3 regions of the Streptomyces sp. NPDC048288 genome follow, and region 3 is predicted to be linked to each of the others. Evidence: riboswitches for the same ligand, from Rfam matches in the RefSeq annotation. Region 3 holds a riboswitch; each other region holds the start of a gene.
What was found. A riboswitch is a leader RNA that binds a small molecule or an ion and turns the genes downstream of it on or off. The one in region 3 is predicted to bind cobalamin.
Positions count from the first base shown of each region.

Region 1: linked by a shared signal. The riboswitch ahead of metE (5-methyltetrahydropteroyltriglutamate--homocysteine S-methyltransferase) and the one ahead of ACGFZS_RS42645 (ribonucleoside-diphosphate reductase subunit alpha) in region 3 are both predicted to bind cobalamin.
Region 2: linked by a shared signal. The riboswitch ahead of ACGFZS_RS05965 (cobalamin biosynthesis protein) and the one ahead of ACGFZS_RS42645 (ribonucleoside-diphosphate reductase subunit alpha) in region 3 are both predicted to bind cobalamin.

Region 1 is NZ_JBICZD010000006.1:405,998-411,499, forward strand. It holds partial or broken gene ACGFZS_RS23810 (methylenetetrahydrofolate reductase) at 1-329, opposite strand, end outside; partial or broken gene ACGFZS_RS23815 (Cro/Cl family transcriptional regulator) at 278-421, opposite strand; gene ACGFZS_RS23820 (3-hydroxybutyryl-CoA dehydrogenase) at 401-1,228, shown strand; cobalamin riboswitch at 1,441-1,637, shown strand; gene metE (5-methyltetrahydropteroyltriglutamate--homocysteine S-methyltransferase) at 1,820-4,138, shown strand; gene ACGFZS_RS23830 (DUF1254 domain-containing protein) at 4,745-5,502, opposite strand, start outside.
Region 2 is NZ_JBICZD010000001.1:1,328,096-1,333,597, forward strand. It holds gene ACGFZS_RS05960 (cobyric acid synthase) at 1-798, opposite strand, end outside; gene ACGFZS_RS05965 (cobalamin biosynthesis protein) at 795-1,736, opposite strand; cobalamin riboswitch at 1,836-1,978, opposite strand; gene ACGFZS_RS05970 (hypothetical protein) at 2,130-2,357, opposite strand; gene ACGFZS_RS05975 (anion permease) at 2,377-3,621, opposite strand; gene ACGFZS_RS05980 (lysozyme) at 3,798-4,568, opposite strand; gene ACGFZS_RS05985 (class II aldolase/adducin family protein) at 4,765-5,499, shown strand.
Region 3 is NZ_JBICZD010000016.1:161,880-167,381, reverse strand. It holds gene ACGFZS_RS42645 (ribonucleoside-diphosphate reductase subunit alpha) at 1-1,435, opposite strand, end outside; cobalamin riboswitch at 1,563-1,711, opposite strand; gene mctP (monocarboxylate uptake permease MctP) at 1,892-3,520, opposite strand; gene ACGFZS_RS42635 (DUF3311 domain-containing protein) at 3,517-3,786, opposite strand; gene ACGFZS_RS42630 (GntR family transcriptional regulator) at 3,910-4,674, opposite strand; gene ACGFZS_RS42625 (extracellular solute-binding protein) at 4,984-5,502, shown strand, end outside.

The DNA.
Region 1 (5,502 bases), on a different contig from region 3:
CGGTGCTGAGGCTGGGGATGCGGCGCAGCGAGCGGATCGTGGTGACCGGCATGATCTCCGGGATGACCGGCGTCGGACATCCCGCGGCCGCCACGCGGTCGCGGAAACGCAGGTAGGTAGGTGTCCACGTCGAAGAACATCTGGGTGATCGCGTAGTCGGCTCCGGCCCGGCACTCGTCCACGAAGTGCCTGATCTCGCCGTCCCAGTCGGGTGAGCGCGGATGCAGTTCCGGGAAGGCCGCGACACCGACGCAGAAGTCGCCCGACTCCTTGATCAGGCCTGGCGGTCGAGGTCCTCGCCGTGCTCCAGCAGGGCGAGTCGGGTGGTCATGCGGAAGGCGCGCCGGCCGGGGCGCAGCCGTGGGGAGAGGTGAAGGGTGCGCACTTTCTCGTCGTAGCGGTGCAGCCGTTCGCCGAGGTCTGTGCCCGGGCCGGGCTGGACACCGTCGTCTGCGAGGCGGACGCGATCGCGGCCCGCACCGCCCGCGACCGGGTGGCCGACTCCCTGGACCGTGCCGTGCGGCGTGGCGAGCTGGCCCCGGAAGCCGCCGACGACGCCCTCGCCCGCCTCGTCCTCGCCGGCAGCCCGGACGATCTTGCCGACCGGCAGCTCGTCGTCGAGGCCGTCATCGAGAACCCGGACGCCAAGACGGAGATCTTCGCCGCCCTCGACAAGATCGTCGAGGACCCGGCGGCCGTCCTGGCCACCACCACCTCCTCGATCCCCGTCATGCGGCTGGGGATGGCGACCAGCCGTGCGGACCGGGTCGTCGGCCTGCACTTCTTCAACCCGGTCCCCGTCCTGCCGCTGGTCGAGGTGGTGACCTCCCTGCACACGTCACCGCAGACGGTGGCGACCGCGACGGAATTCGCCACCGCGGTCCTCGGCAAGACGGGCATCCGCTCCCAGGACCGGGCGGGGTTCGTCGTCAACGCCCTGCTCATCCCCTACCTCCTCGCAGCCGTCCGAATGGCTGAATCCGGCTTCGCCACCGCCACCGCCACCGACATCGACACCGGCATGGAACTGGGCCGCGCCCACCCCGTGGGCCCGCTCAAGCTCGCCGACCTGATCGGCCTGGACACCGTCGCCTCCATCGCGGAGTCCCTCCACGACGCGTTCCGGGAACCCCTCTACGCCCCGCCGCCGCTGCTCCAGCGGATGGTGCAGGCGGGACTGCTCGGCCGTAAGTCCGGCCGGGGGCTCCACACCTACGACCAGGGCTGAGGGCCTGGTACGACGCGGGCTGAGGGGCCCGCGCCGCCGCAGGGGTGAGGGTCCCGCGCGGCGCGACGGGAAAAGGGCGGGAAGCGCGTGTGCGACGCTTCCCGCCCCTCCGCGTGCCGCTCCTGGCGTGTCCTGAAGTGTTCCCCGTCACCTTCCGGGTGCTGGACGGCTCCCTTCCGCGCGGGGCGAGAACCCGTAGGCTGGCCCGAGCAGCTGGTTCGCCCCGTCCGCCAGGCGGGGTGTCGCAAGAGGGAACCCGGTGAGAATCCGGGACTGCCCCGCAGCGGTGAGCGGGAACGACCGCCGTCATACGCACTGGGTCCGACGTACCGGGCCTGGGAAGCGACGGCCAGTAGGTGTCCGCCGGGAGACCGGAGGACGTGCCCGCAAGTCCGAAGACCTGCCAACTGCCCGTGCGCGGACCGTTCCGTGCGCGGACACCCCGGTGACCTCGAGGGCGGGTCGGCGTACATACCTGACGGGACGACCGTGCCTTTCCCGCGCGAGGTCGTCGCCGTCCGGTTCGTCACCCCTTCGCGCTCTCGTCCCGTCTCCGGGATCTCAGGGAATCGTCTCGCGAAGGAGATCTCCGTGACCACCGAGTCCGCGGCCGCGGCAGCACGGGCCACCGTGTACGGCTACCCCCGCCAGGGCCAGAACCGGGAACTGAAGAAGGCGATCGAGGGCTACTGGAAGGGCCGCGTCACCGCCGACGCCCTCCGTGCCACCGCCGCCGAACTGCGCACCGCCAACTGGAAGCAACTCGCCGAGGCCGGCATCCACGAGGTGCCCACCGGCGACTTCTCGTACTACGACCACGTCCTCGACACCACCGTCATGGCCGGCGCGATCCCGGCCCGCCACCGGGCCGCCGTCGACGCCGACGCGCTCGACGGCTACTTCGCCATGGCCCGCGGCACGCGGGACGTCGCGCCGCTGGAAATGACCAAGTGGTTCGACACCAACTACCACTACCTGGTGCCCGAGTTGGGCCCCGACACCGTCTTCACCGCGAACCCCGCCAAGCAGGTCGCGGAGCTGCAGGAGGCCCTGGCCCTCGGCCTGACCGCCCGCCCGGTGCTCGTCGGGCCGGTCACCTACCTTCTCCTCGCCAAGCCGGCCCCTGGCGCTCCGGCGGACTTCGAACCGCTCACCCTCCTGGACCGGCTGCTGCCGGTGTACGCCGAGGTCCTCGCCGACCTCCGCGCGGCCGGCGCCGACTGGCTGCAGCTCGACGAGCCCGCCCTGGTCCAGGACCGCACCCCGGCCGAGCTGGACGCCGCGGCCCGTGCGTACCGCGACCTCGGCGCCCTCACGGACCGGCCGAAGCTCCTGGTCGCCTCCTACTTCGACCGGCTCGGCGACGCTCTGCCGGTACTGGCCAAGGCCCCGGTCGAGGGGCTGGCGCTGGACTTCACCGAGGCGGCGGCCGCCAACCTGGACGCCCTGGCCGCAGTCGGCGGGCTGCCCGGCAAGCGGCTGGTCGCCGGGGTCGTCAACGGCCGCAACATCTGGATCAACGACCTCCAGAAGTCGCTGTCCACCCTCGGCACCCTCCTCGGCCTGGCCGACCGGGTCGACGTCGCCGCCTCCTGCTCGCTCCTGCACGTGCCGCTCGACGCGACCGCCGAGAAGGACATCGAACCGCAGATCCTGCGCTGGCTGGCCTTCGCCCAGCAGAAGACGGCCGAGATCGTCGCCCTCGCCAAGGGGCTTGCCCAGGGCACCGACGCCATCACCGGCGAGCTCTCGGCCAACCGCGCCGACCTCGCCTCCCGCGCGGGTTCGCCGATCACCCACGACCCCGCCGTGCGCGCCCGCGCCGCCGCGGTCACGGACACGGACGGCCGCCGCTCCCAGCCGTATGCCGAGCGCGCCGCCGCCCAGCGCGCCCACCTCGGGCTGCCGCTGCTGCCCACGACGACCATCGGGTCGTTCCCCCAGACCGGCGAACTGCGGGTCGCCCGTGCGGACCTGCGCACCGGGCGCATCGACACCGCCGGGTACGAGGAGCGCATCAAGGCCGAGATCCAGGAGGTCATCGCCTTCCAGGAGAAGTCCGGCATCGACGTCCTGGTCCACGGCGAGGCCGAGCGCAACGACATGGTCCAGTACTTCGCCGAGCAGCTGACGGGGTACCTCGCCACGCAGCAGGGGTGGGTCCAGTCGTACGGCACCCGGTACGTCCGTCCGCCGGTCCTCGTCGGGGACATCTCCCGGCCCGAGCCGATGACGGTGCGCTGGACGTCGTACGCCCAGTCCCTCACCGACCGCCCGGTCAAGGGCATGCTGACCGGCCCGGTGACCATGATGGCCTGGTCGTTCGTCCGTGACGACCAGCCCCTCGGCGACACCGCCCGCCAGGTCGCCCTCGCCCTGCGCGACGAGGTCGACGACCTGGAGGCAGCAGGGACCTCGGTCATCCAGGTCGACGAACCCGCGCTGCGCGAGACCCTGCCGCTGCGGGCCGCCGACCGGGACGCCTACCTCGCGTGGGCGACCGAGGCATTCCGGCTCACCACCGCCGGAGTCCGTCCGGACACCCAGATCCATACCCACATGTGCTATGCCGAGTTCGGCGACATCGTCCAGGCCATCGACGACCTCGACGCCGACGTGATCAGCCTGGAGGCGGCCCGCTCGCACATGCAGGTCGCCCGCGAACTCGCCGCGCACGGCTACCCGCGCGAGGCCGGACCGGGTGTCTACGACATCCACTCCCCCCGCGTCCCGAGCACCGAGGAGGCGGCCGGGCTGCTGCGCACCGGCCTCAAGGCGATCCCGGCCGAGCGGCTGTGGGTCAATCCCGACTGCGGCCTGAAGACCCGCGGCTGGCCCGAGACCCGGGCCTCCCTGGAGAACCTGGTCGCCGCCGCCCGCACGGTCCGGAGTGAGCTGCCCGCCTCCTGACCGGACGCCCGTACCAGGGCCGGGACGCCACAAGCGTCCCGGCCCCGTGCAGCAGCACGGCCATCGCCAAGGCACAGGAGGGGGCTCATCGGCGCGGAGCAAACCGCGGCAGATCGTCGTGGACGGCAAGCCCATGATCGCGGTGTCCGCGAAGGAGTTCGAGAGTCTCCTCGCCATGCGCGGACAGCCCGGCAGCCAGACCGCGAAGATTCGGGTGCGGGCCCGTGGCCAAGTACGGCTCCACCCCTCGGCGGCCGTACGTCCGTTTCCCGATTCGTCTTCCGCGAGGCTCAAGACCTGCTGCCCTGACCGCACTTCGTGACCATGGAACGTTATCGAGGGGAGGGGCGAGACAGTGTTGAGCGCCTACAGCGTTCGGCCGCCCTTCGCACCGAGCCGGGCCCCCACGCCGTACGAGAACCCTACCTTCGAGCTGCGGCTGATGGCGGACGGGCCCCGGCCACGGATCTTCCACCAGGGCCAGGAGGCAGGGGTACTCGGCACGCAGCCGCCCGGCACCGCACCGTCCCGAGGTGGTCCTCGCGGCTCGCCGCCTGACCGCCCGAGGGCGAGTGTCGTGGCTCACCGGCCGGCGCACGTCGGCGATCAGTTCGTCCTGACGACGGCGGGGGGCCGCCAGGTTCCGTCGAGGGCCGCCGGGTCGGGCCAGTAGGCGCGCAGATAGAGCGCGAAGCGGCCGGCCGGGGCGGGCAGCCAGTTGGAGCGGTGGTCCTGGTCGGCGGGCGGTCGGGTGCACGCGTACAGGGTCAGGGAGCCGTCGTCGGCCAGGCGCAGGTCCTTGTTCTTGGTGCCCAGGGAGTAGCGGTTCAGCGGGTTGGGGTGGAAGAAGTGGTGCTCGTTGTAGAGGGTCACCGACCAGAAGCCCTTGACCGGGGGGAGGGCGTCGGCGGGGAAGGTGAGCGTGTAGCCGTGTTCGCCGGTGAGGGGTTCGCCGTCGCGGTCCAGGTCCTGGTAGAAGTACGCGGTCTCGGCGGGCGTGTTGACGAAGATGTTCGCCTTGCCCATCGCCGTACGGCTGAGGTAGTCGCCACCGAACGCGGCCCCGTTGCGCTGGGTGCTCCAGTGGTGGTCGAGCGGGATGCCGATGTTGCGGAACTCGAACAGGTCCTTCACCAGCGTGGCATCGGCGTCGAGGGCCGCCTCGCGCAGCACCACGGCGGCCTTCGGATCGCGGGCGGCCTCGGCCGCGAGCGACCGGAACACCCCGTACAGGGCCTCCTCCCCCGGGCGCGGGGGCACTTCGTCCAGGACCGCGGGGAAGGCGTCGAAGAACGCGGCCGGGTCCACCCACTGGGTCTCCTGCTCTCCGCCGGCCGCGTCCCCGGCCGGGTAGGAGGGGGCCG
Region 2 (5,502 bases), on a different contig from region 3:
ACAGACGGCGACCCGGAGCACGTCCGCGCCGACGGGCGGGGCGACGGCCGACTCGCGGACGGTCCCGCGCAGCGAGACCCGCAGCCCGTCCTCCTCGTCGATGCCGAGGCCGTGCCGGAAGGGGAGGACGCCGTACGTCTGCCGCCCGGTCAGCCCGTGCAGCATGTCGAGGCCGGGCTCCAGCAGGCTCACGTCCCCCCGGAACTTGTTGACGAGGAACCCGGCGACGAGTTCCTGGTCCTCCCGCGAGAGCAGCGCGACGGTCCCGAAGAAGGAGGCGAACACGCCCCCGCGGTCGATGTCCCCCACGACCAGCACGGGAAGCCGCGCGTTGCGCGCGATCCCCATGTTCACGATGTCCGTCCGCCGCAGGTTGATCTCGGCGGGACTGCCGGCGCCCTCACAGATCACCGCGTCATACGTGCCCCGCAACTCCGCGAGACAGTCGAGCACGGTCCCGAGCAGCTTCTGCTGCCGCCCGCCGTGGTAGCCGCGCGCACTGAGCTCACCGACCGGCTTCCCGAGCAGCACGACCTGACTGCTCTGCTCGCCACCCGGCTTGAGCAGCACGGGATTCATCAGCGCGGTCGGCTCGACGCGGCAGGCCTGCGCCTGCATGGCCTGGGCCCGCCCGATCTCGGCGCCTTCGCGGGTGACGAAGGAGTTGAGGGACATGTTCTGCGCCTTGAACGGCGCGACCTTCACCCCCTGCCGCACCAGCCACCGGCAGATACCGGCGGTGACGACGCTCTTGCCGGCGTCGGAGGTGGTGCCGGCGACGAGGAGACCACCGTTCATGACGTCCGTCCCTTCGCGACGAGGCGTGCGGTGACGGTCGCGCCGAGCGCGAGCACCCCCACACGACGGGAGACCCGTACCGCCCGCCGGATGTCCGCGACCGCCACGGCCCGCCCCTTCTGATTCAGCACGGGCCGGTGCTCGACCCGGCCGCCGTACGACAACGTCCCCCCGAGCCGGACCCCGAGCGCCCCCGCGAACGAGGCCTCCACGGGCCCGGCGTTGGGACTCGGATGCTTCGCGGCGTCGGCCCGCCAGGCCCGCACGGCACCCCGGGCGTCGCCACCGGCGACCGTGGCCAGTACGGCCGTCAGCCGCGCCCCCGGCCACCCGGCGACGTCGTCCAGCCGGGCGGAGGCCCAGCCGTAGCGCCGGTACCGCGCCGACTTGTGCCCGACCATGGCGTCCAGCGTGTTCACCGCCCGGAACCCGAGCAGCCCCGGCACCCCGGCCACGGCCCCCCACACCAGCGCGCCCACGACGGCGTCGCTGGTGTTCTCGGCGACGGACTCCACGACGGCCCGGGCGATCCCGTCGGCGTCCAGGGCCTGCGGGTCCCGCCCGCACAGATGCGGCAGCCGGGCGCGGGCGGCCTCGACGTCCCCCGCCTCCAGGGCGTGCCCGACGGCCAGGGCCTCACGGGCGAGTGAAGTGCCGCCGACGACGGCCCAGGTGGCGGCGGCGGTGAGGGCTGTGGAGGCGGCGGTGGACGGTCGTACGACCCGCTGGGCCAGGGCGCCCAGCGCCACGGCGCCGCCGGCGCACACGGCGGTGTGCAGCGCGCCCCACCCGCGGTGGTCCCGCCACAGCACCCGTTCCACGGCCCCGGCCGCCCGCCCGAACGCGGCGACCGGATGCCCCCGGCGAGGATCGCCGAGCAGCAGGTCACCGAGAAGGCCGGCGGCGGCGCCGTACGCGAAGACGCGATCGGCACCCATCGGCTCAGCCGGCCGCGGGGTCGGGGAAGGGCCGGGTACGGAACCTCGATCGGCAGCCGCGCATGGCGATATGTCCTCACTCAGGGTGTCCACGCCCTGGTTCGACGAGACCGGCGGTGAGAGTTCCTGGCTCCCGGGGATTGCTACCCCGGTGACAGTGGCGGGACCGCGCCGGATTCACACCGGCTTCCTCTCTTGCCGCCGTACATGGCTCAGGAAGTCCACCATGCCCCCGGAAGAGCCGTCAACTTGCCGTTGACCTGCGAGGGGAGAGTGTGCGAAGGCCCACACCGGTTGCCCGGCGGGACTCCTGGGGCATGACGAAGGGCATGACGAAGGGCATGACGAAGGCTCCTCCCCGGACGTGCGGGGGAGGAGCCTTCCGGGCCTCGGTCAGGCCTTGGCCACGATCAGGTGGATGCCGTACGCGACGGCGGCCGCGCAGCCCGCGAAGCAGAGGTAGGCGGCGGTCACGGCGAGGGCCGCCGAGTTGCCCTGGGCGGTGGCGCGTTCGCGGGCGGAGAGGCCCTTGATGCCGAGGGTGAAGAGGGCCACCAGGCCCACCGCGACCACGAGGCTGACGCCGAAGACGGAGCCGATGGCTGCCCAGTCGATGTTCATGTCGGTTCTTCCTCGGGGGTCAGACGGTGGCGGCCGGGTCGGTCGCGGGAGCGGCGGGGGAGGGGGAGGGGATGGTGGCCGTCAGGCCGTCCGTGACGGTGCCCGCGGGCGGCGGGGTCACGGCGGCGATCGCCGTGGTCACCACACCGGCCGGCTCGCCGGCCTCGGTGTCGATGACGTTGGTGCTGTCGACGACCTCGCGGCGGGACAGCTTCCAGATCGTGGCGCTGGCGGCCACCAGGAAGACGGCGACGACCGCGGTGCCCCAGTCGCCGAGGTCCGTCACGGACTCGGCGAGCGCGCCGACCAGTGCGGCGGCCGGGAGCGTGAGCAGCCAGGCGATCACCATGCGGGTCGCGGTGGACCAGCGGACCGTGCCGCCCTTGCGGCCGAGGCCCGCGCCCATCACCGAGCCGGAGACGACGTGCGTGGTGGAGAGGGAGAAACCGAGGTGGGAGGAGGCCAGGATGGCGGTGGCCGCGCTGGTCTGGGCGGCGAAGCCCTGCTGCGGCTGAAGGTCGGTCAGGCCCTTGCCCATGGTGCGGATGATCCGCCAGCCGCCGATGTAGGTGCCGAGCGCGATGGCGAGACCGGCGGAGAGGATGACCCAGGTGGGAGGGTTCGAGCCGGGGGCGATCGAACCGCCCGCGATCAGCGCGAGGGTGATGATGCCCATCGTCTTCTGCGCGTCGTTGGTGCCGTGCGCGAGCGAGACAAGGCCGGCCGAGGCGATCTGGCCGGCGCGGTAGCCCTTGCGGGTGGCCTCGTCCTCGGCGTTCTTCGAGAGCGCGTAGGACAGGCGGGTGGCGAGCGTCGCTGCGAGGCCCGCGACGAGCGGGGCGGCGACCGCCGGCAGCAGGACCTTGGTGACGAGCACGTCGCCGTGGACCGCGCCGAAGCCGGCCGAGGCGACGGTGGCGCCGATCAGACCGCCCATGAGGGCGTGCGAGGAACTGGAGGGCAGGCCCACCAGCCAGGTCACGAGGTTCCAGAGGATCGCGCCGACCAGGGCGGCGAAGATGACCTCGGGGCGGATGCCGTTCTCGTCGACGAGGCCCTTGGAGATCGTGTTGGCGACCTCCACGGAGAGGAAGGCGCCCACCAGGTTGAGCGCGGCCGACATGGTCACCGCGATCTTGGGCTTGAGCGCGCCGGTCGAGATGGTCGTGGCCATCGCGTTGGCGGTGTCGTGGAAACCGTTCGTGAAATCAAACGCGAGTGCGGTGACGACCACAATCGCGAGGATCAGCGAGAAGCTTTCCATTTACCCAGACAATCTTTAGAGGTCATCAGCCGTTGGACCGTAGGCAACCTGAATGAACGGAAGGTGAACTGGGGTGGGCTTGAGGGTGTCGCAGATCGGGTCCATGAAGAAGGGCGCCCGGGTCGCCGTTCCGTTTCCGGTCCGGCGGCCCAGGCGCCCCTAGGTCGGCCTCGGGATCAGAGGCCCAGGGTGAACGACTTCAGCCGGCCCATCGACCCGTTGAAGAGATTCTGGTCACCCGGCAGGGTGCCGCTGTTGTCGTACTGCCAGAAGGTCCAGTGCGACCATCCGGCCGGCAGCGTTCCCGCGTCCGCCGAGCCGTGGCGGGCGATCCACAGCGCGTGGTCGGCGGCGAAGGCGCTGCTGCCGCCGGTGCACAGGTTCCACCAGTGGGTGGTCGTGTAGATCACCGGCCGCCGGCCGGTCTCCCGCTTCAGCTCGTCACTGAAGGACCTGATCCACCGGACCATCCGGGAGTTGCTCAGCCCGTAGCACCGGTGCTTCTTGTCGTACGGGTTGTACTCGACGTCGAGCGCGGGCGGCAGCGTCCAGCCGTCCGCGGTCCAGGTGCCGCCGTGGCTCACGAAGTACGACGCCTGCTGGGCGCCCGACGACTTGTCCGGCAGGGCGAAGTGGTACGCGCCCCGCAGGATCCCCGCCTTGCGCGAGCCGTTGTACTGCTGGCTGAAGTAGGGGTTGCGGTAGGTGGTGGACTCGGTCGCCTTGATGTAGACGAACCGGGCGCCTTTCGCCTTGGCGCCCGGCCAGTCGACGTTCTTCTGGTGCGAGGAGACGTCGTGCCCCTTCGGCGGGCCCGCGGCGGACGCCGGCGTCCCGGCGAGCGCGGTCGCGGCCCCCACGAGAGCGAGCGCCGCCGCGGACGCCGCGAGGCCGCGGACGCGGTGGCGACGGCGGTGGCGGTACGGCGGAGAGCTGTCACGGGCCATGTTTCCCCCCGGAATGGCAACGCGCACGGAAAATCGTCCAGAGATTATTGGAAGATCGGCCTATGATCGGCGATCTTCAGCCAAGCCTTGACATGGGACTCTTTGTGGTGATTTGCGCCGTACTTGATTCGGGACACCCGGCCTAAGGTGCCCTGCCGCGCGGGCCGTTCGGGGCGTCGGCTGACAGGATCGGGCCATGGCTGAGCGGTGGCGGGACGAGCGTGACGGACGGGCTGAACGGGGTGGCGCACAGGGTGTGTCGGAGCCGCGAAGGCGCGATGTACGCGCGGCGGAGGCGAGCGCCTGGCGGGAACTCGTCGCCACGGCCCGCCGCACCGTGACCGACGGACTGGTCGTCGGCACCTCCGGCAACGTCTCGGTCCGCGTCGGCGACACCGTGCTGGTCACACCGTCGGGCGTGCCCTACGACCGGCTCACCGACGACGACACGACAGGCGTGGACCTCTCCGGCCGACAGGTGCTCGGCGCCCTGGTCCCGACCAGCGAACTGCCGATGCATCTCGCGGTCTACCGCGCCACCGACGCCCGGGCCGTCGTCCACACCCACGCCGTCCACGCGACGGCCGTCTCGACGCTCGTCCCCGAGCTGCCGGCGATCCACTACATGTCCGGGGCCCTCGGCGGCGCCGTCCGGGTCGCCCCCTACGCGACCTACGGCACCGACGAGTTGGCCGAGAACATGCTCCGCGCCTTGACCGACCGCTCCGGCTGCCTCCTGCGCAACCACGGCACGATCACCCACGGCTCCACCCTGTCCCAGGCCTACGACCGCACCGCCCAGCTGGAGTGGATGTGCCGCCTGTGGCTGACGGCGTCCTCGGTGCCCGGCCTGACCCCGACCCTGCTCTCCGCGGAACAGGTGGCGGAGGCGGGGGAGAAGCTGCGGGGATACGGACAGCGGAAGGAGTGACGG
Region 3 (5,502 bases):
GGACCGTCTCGTCCAGCCGCTCCCAGTCGATGTCACCGGTCGCCGTGTCGACGAACGCGCCGAGGTTGACCGAGCCGAGGTTGCAGACAGCCGTCTCGCCGTCGTCCGTGACCTCCAGGATCTCCGTGCAGAGGTTGGAGGAGTGGACGACATGGCCGGGGACGGCCGTCTGGTTCGCGGTGCGGTTGGCCGCGTCCTTGAAGGTCATCCAGCCGTTGCCGGTCTGCGCGAGGGTCCGCATCATCCGGCCGTACAGGTCGCGGGCCGGGATGGTCTTGCGGGCGAGCCCGTCGGCCTCCGCCTTGCGGTAGGCCGCGTCGAACTCCGCGCCCCACAGGTCCACCAGCTCCGGCACGTCGGAGGGGGAGAACAGCGACCACGGCTCGTCGGCGTTGACCCGGCGCATGAACTCGTCCGGGATCCAGTGCGCCAGGTTCAGGTTGTGCGTACGGCGGGCGTCCTCACCCGTGTTGTCGCGCAGTTCCAGGAACTCCTCGATGTCGGAGTGCCAGGTCTCCAGGTAGACCGCGGCCGCGCCCTTGCGCCGGCCGCCCTGGTTCACGGCGGCGACCGAGGCGTCCAGGGTCTTCAGGAACGGCACGATGCCGTTGGAGTGCCCGTTGGTCCCGCGGATCAGCGAACCGCGCGAACGGATCCGGCTGTACGACAGCCCGATGCCGCCGGCGTGCTTGGAGAGGCGGGCGACCTGGTGGTAGCGGTCGTAGAGGGAGTCCAGCTCGTCCTTCGGGGAGTCGAGGAGGTAGCAGGACGACATCTGGGGGTGCCGGGTGCCGGAGTTGAAGAGGGTGGGGGAGGAGGGGAGGTAGTCGAGGCGGCTCATCAGCCGGTAGAGCGCGGCGACTTCGTCCAGCGCGCGGGAGGTGTCGCCCTCGGCGAGGCCGGCCGCGACCCGGAGCATGAAGTGCTGGGGGGTCTCGATCACGCGCCGGGTGATCGGGTGGCGGAGCAGGTAGCGGCTGTGCAGCGTGCGCAGGCCGAAGTAGCCGAAGCGGTCGTCGGCGGCCGGGTCGACCAGGGCGTCGAGGCGGGCCGCGTGGATCCGGGCGAACTCGGCGGTGCGGTCGGCGATGAGGCCCTCGCGGTGGCCGACGGCGACCGACTCCGTGAAGGACGTCACGCCCTGCGAGGCGGCCTCGGCGCGGACGGAGACGGTGAGCAGGCGGGCGGCCAGCCGCGAGTAGGCGGGGTCCTCCGAGATCAGACCGGCGGCGGCCTCGGTGGCCAGCTCGCGCAACTCCGACTCGTCGGCCCGCGCGGACCGGCCGCGCAGCGCGGCGGCGGCGACCCGGCCGGGGTCGGCGTCGGGGAGGTCGGCGGTCAGCTCGGTCAGGATCCGCAGCAGGGCCGTTCCGGGACCGTCGGTCTCCGGCACGGTCGTGGTCGCTGAAGCCGGTTCGGCTGGCGCGATGGTCACGTGGGGCTCTCCCTCGCTCGGCACGGGGCCTGGCGGAGGGCAGCGGGCAGCGCGAGCGCGCGGGGGCGCGCGTCGAGAGACCCTGGCCCACTCCACGAGGCCCGGACGTCAGAACACCCGGGCCGGATTGGCCGGGTGCGCTGTCGACAGGTCCTCGGACTGACTCTCGTGCACAGATGTGCACAAGTACACCGTTGCGGGACAGTTCCGGATTCGCACCGGATTCCCCTGTGGCGGCAGCGAGCATGAGCATACATCTAGTGCCGGGTTGTCGTGTCACCCCCAGATGTTGTGTCGCGGAGGTGTCGGAGCGTCAGGTGATCTGTACGGTGAGATACGAGGAGCGGGCCGCCGAGGGGGTGCTCTCGGTGGCCCGCTGCGGGTTCGTCGTGGTTGCTCGCGCCCACGCGGCGGAGCCGCAAATCGATACAGCCCCGCGCCCCTACGGGGCGCGTTTCAGTGGGCGCTTCCTGCGACGGCTGGGGGGAGTTCCACTTCTACACCGGGGTCGCCCGCGTCCGCCGTGTAGTCCGTCGGCTGGGTCTCGTCGATGCCTTCCGGGGCCTTGAGGGCCTTGAGGGCGAAGGTGAGGACCACGGTGACCACCACGTTCATCACGAACGCCGTGAGGCCGATGTAGCCGATCTCACCGATGCCGGGGATCTCCTTGGCGCTGCCGCCGAAGTGCTTCTGGGTGGGGGAGGCGACGCCGTAGGCCGCGACCGTGCCGTAGACCATGCCGACCGCCCAGCCCGCGAGCAGGGCCCAGCGGTGGAACCAGCGGGTGAACAGGCCGCCGACCAGGGCCGGGAAGGTCTGCAGGATCCAGATGCCGCCCAGCAGCTGGAAGTTGATGGCGACCGTCTTGTCCATGGTGAGGACGAAGACCAGCGCGCCGACCTTCACCAGCAGGGAGACGATCTTGGAGACCTGGGCCTCCTGCTTCGGTGTGGCGTCCGGCTTGATGAAGTCCCGGTAGATGTTGCGGGTGAAGAGGTTCGCGGCCGCGATGGACATGATGGCCGCGGGGACCAGGGCGCCGATGCCGATCGCCGCGAAGGCCACGCCCGCGAACCAGTCCGGGAACATGTTCTCGAACAGCTGGGGGATCGCCAGCTGGCCGTTGGTGACCTTGACGCCGGCCGCGATGGCCATGAAGCCCAGCAGGGCGAGCAGGCCGAGCATCAGCGAGTACAGCGGCAGGATCGTGGTGTTGCGGCGGATCACGTCACGGCTCCTGGAGGAGAGCGTCGCGGTGATCGAGTGCGGGTACATGAACAGGGCGAGCGCGGAGCCCAGCGCCAGCGTGGCGTATGTCCACTGGTTGGGATCGGCCGGGGTCAGCGCGCCGCGCGGCTTGCCGGTCGCCGGGTTGGTCTGGGCGAAGGCCTGGCCCGCCTTGGCGAAGATGTCGTCGAAGCCGCCCAGCTTGATCGGGATGTAGATGATCGCCACCGCGATGACCAGGTAGATCAGCCCGTCCTTCACGAACGCGATCAGGGCGGGGGCGCGGAGGCCGGAGGAGTAGGTGTAGGCCGCCAGCACGCCGAAGGCGATGAGCAGCGGCAGGTCCTTCACGAACCAGTTGGTGCCGTCGCCGCCGCCGACGCCCATCACGTCGAGGACCGCCTGGATGCCCACGAGCTGCAGCGCGATGTATGGCATCGTTGCCAGGATGCCGGTCAGGGCGACCGCGAGCGAGAGCCCCTTGGAGCCGAAGCGGCCGCGGACGAAGTCCGACGTCGTCACATAGCCGTGCTTGTGGGACACCGACCACAGCCGGGGCAGGAACGTGAAGATCAGCGGGTAGACCAGGATCGTGTACGGCACCGCGAAGAAGCCGGCCGCGCCCGCCGCGTAGATCGCCGCCGGTACGGCGACGAAGGTGTACGCCGTGTAGAGGTCGCCGCCGAGCAGGAACCAGGTGACCCAGGTGCCGAACGACCGGCCGCCCAGGCCCCATTCGTCGAGCGAGTGCTCGTTCTCGGCCTTGCGCCAGCGCGCGGCCAGGAAGCCCATGACCGTGACGGCCAGGAAGAAGAAGACGAAGACGCCGAGCGCGACGCCGTTCACACCGTCCTTCACCGCTGCGCACCCCCGTTCACGCTCGCGGCCCTGCGGGCGCGCTGGTCACGCTGCCACAGCTGGTACGCGGTCATGGTGAGCGCGGTGGAGATCAGCACCCACAGCATCTGGTACCAGTAGAAGAACGGGATCCCGATGAACTCCGGGTCCGTCTTGGCGTACGACCCCACCCACAGCATCGCCACGAAGGGCGCGACGAGGCAGACGGCGATGATCACGCGCACCGGTGTCACCACCGGGCGTCTCGTTTCCGGTACTTCCGACATTCCGCGGCTCCGTCCCCTGACCGTTCGCCTGTGTAATGCGCAGGCAATCTAGGTCACGGCGTCAGGGGAGCGGAAGTAGCCGTCGGGCCATCGGTATGTCGATTCTGTGAAGGGTGCTTCGCGTCAGTCCTGCGGGCGCTTGAGGCGGGCCACGAACTTGTAGCGGTCGCCGCGGTACACCGAGCGCACCCACTCCACCGGCTGGCCCTCGCGGTCCAGGGAGTGCCGGGAGAGCATCAGCATCGGCAGGCCGACGTCGGTGCCGAGCAGGCCGGCCTCGCGCGGGGTGGCCAGCGAGGTCTCGATGGTCTCCTCGGCCTCGGCGAGATGGACGTCGTACACCTCGGCGAGGGCGGTGTAGAGGGAGGTGTACTTGACCAGGGAGCGGCGCAGCGCCGGGAAGCGCTTCGCGCTCAGGTGGGTGGTCTCGATGGCCATGGGCTCGCCGTTGGCCATGCGCAGCCGCTCGATGCGCAGCACCCGGCCGCCTGCGCTTATGTCGAGCAGTCCGGCGAGCCGGTCGTCGGCGGTGATGTAGCCGATGTCCAGCAGCTGCGAGGTCGGCTCCAGGCCCTGGGCGCGCATGTCCTCGGTGTACGAGGTCAGCTGGAGCGCCTGGGAGACCTTCGGCTTGGCGACGAAGGTGCCCTTGCCCTGGATGCGCTCGAGGCGGCCCTCGACCACCAGCTCCTGGAGGGCCTGGCGGACGGTGGTGCGGGAGGTGTCGAACTCGGCGGCCAGCGTGCGCTCGGGCGGCACCGGGGTACCGGGCGCCTGGGTCTCCGTCATCTCCAGCAGATGCTTCTTCAGGCGGTAGTACTTGGGCACGCGCGCGGTACGGACGGCTGTCCCGCTCTCGTTCTCCGCACTGCTGACGTCGGTGCTCATGCTCCGCCTTCCCGGCTCCGGTGTGGGTCACGTCGTGATCCCTTCTGTATACCGTCGCCGCCTCTTTTGGTCTAGTCCACAAAGCCGACTGGTCTAGCGGACGACGGTACTCCGCCGATGCTCTTTTCGCTGCCTTCTTACTTAAAGGTTCCTGTATATGTAGGTCCCATAACGGCTGGTCAGGGGTGTTTCCGGGTCCCTTGACAGGCTTCGTGGTCTGGTCCAAGCTCCCTCTACTGGTCTACACCATTGGTCCAGTTTCCCGGCCTCATGGCCCGGGGGGTGTGTGGGCATCCTGAGGAGGGTGGCGTGAAGCGCAAGCTGATAGCCGCGATTGGTATCGCGGGCATGGTCTTCTCGGTCGCGGCGTGTGGCAACGACAAGGACGGCGGCGACTCGAGCAAGGGCACGGACGCCAAGGAGCTGACCGTCTGGCTCACGGTGGACGCCCAGAACAACTGGCCCGACCTGGTGAAGGCCGCCGACGCGGCCGTGCAGAAGAAGCACCCCGGCATCAAGATCAACCACGAGTACTACGGCTGGCCGGACAAGAACACCAAGCTGGACGCCGTCCTCGCCACGGACAAGGCCCCCGACGTGGTCGAGATGGGCAACACCGAGATGCTCGGCTACATGGTCAAGGGCGCCTTCGCCCCCGTCGACACCTCCCAGTTCACCAACTCCGACCAGTGGCTCGACGGCCTCAAGGCCTCGGTGACCTACGACGGCAAGACCTACGGCGTGCCCTACTACGCCGGTGGCCGCGTCGCCAACTGGCGCAAGGACATCGCCGCCTCGGCCGGCATCAAGACCACGCCGAAGACCTAC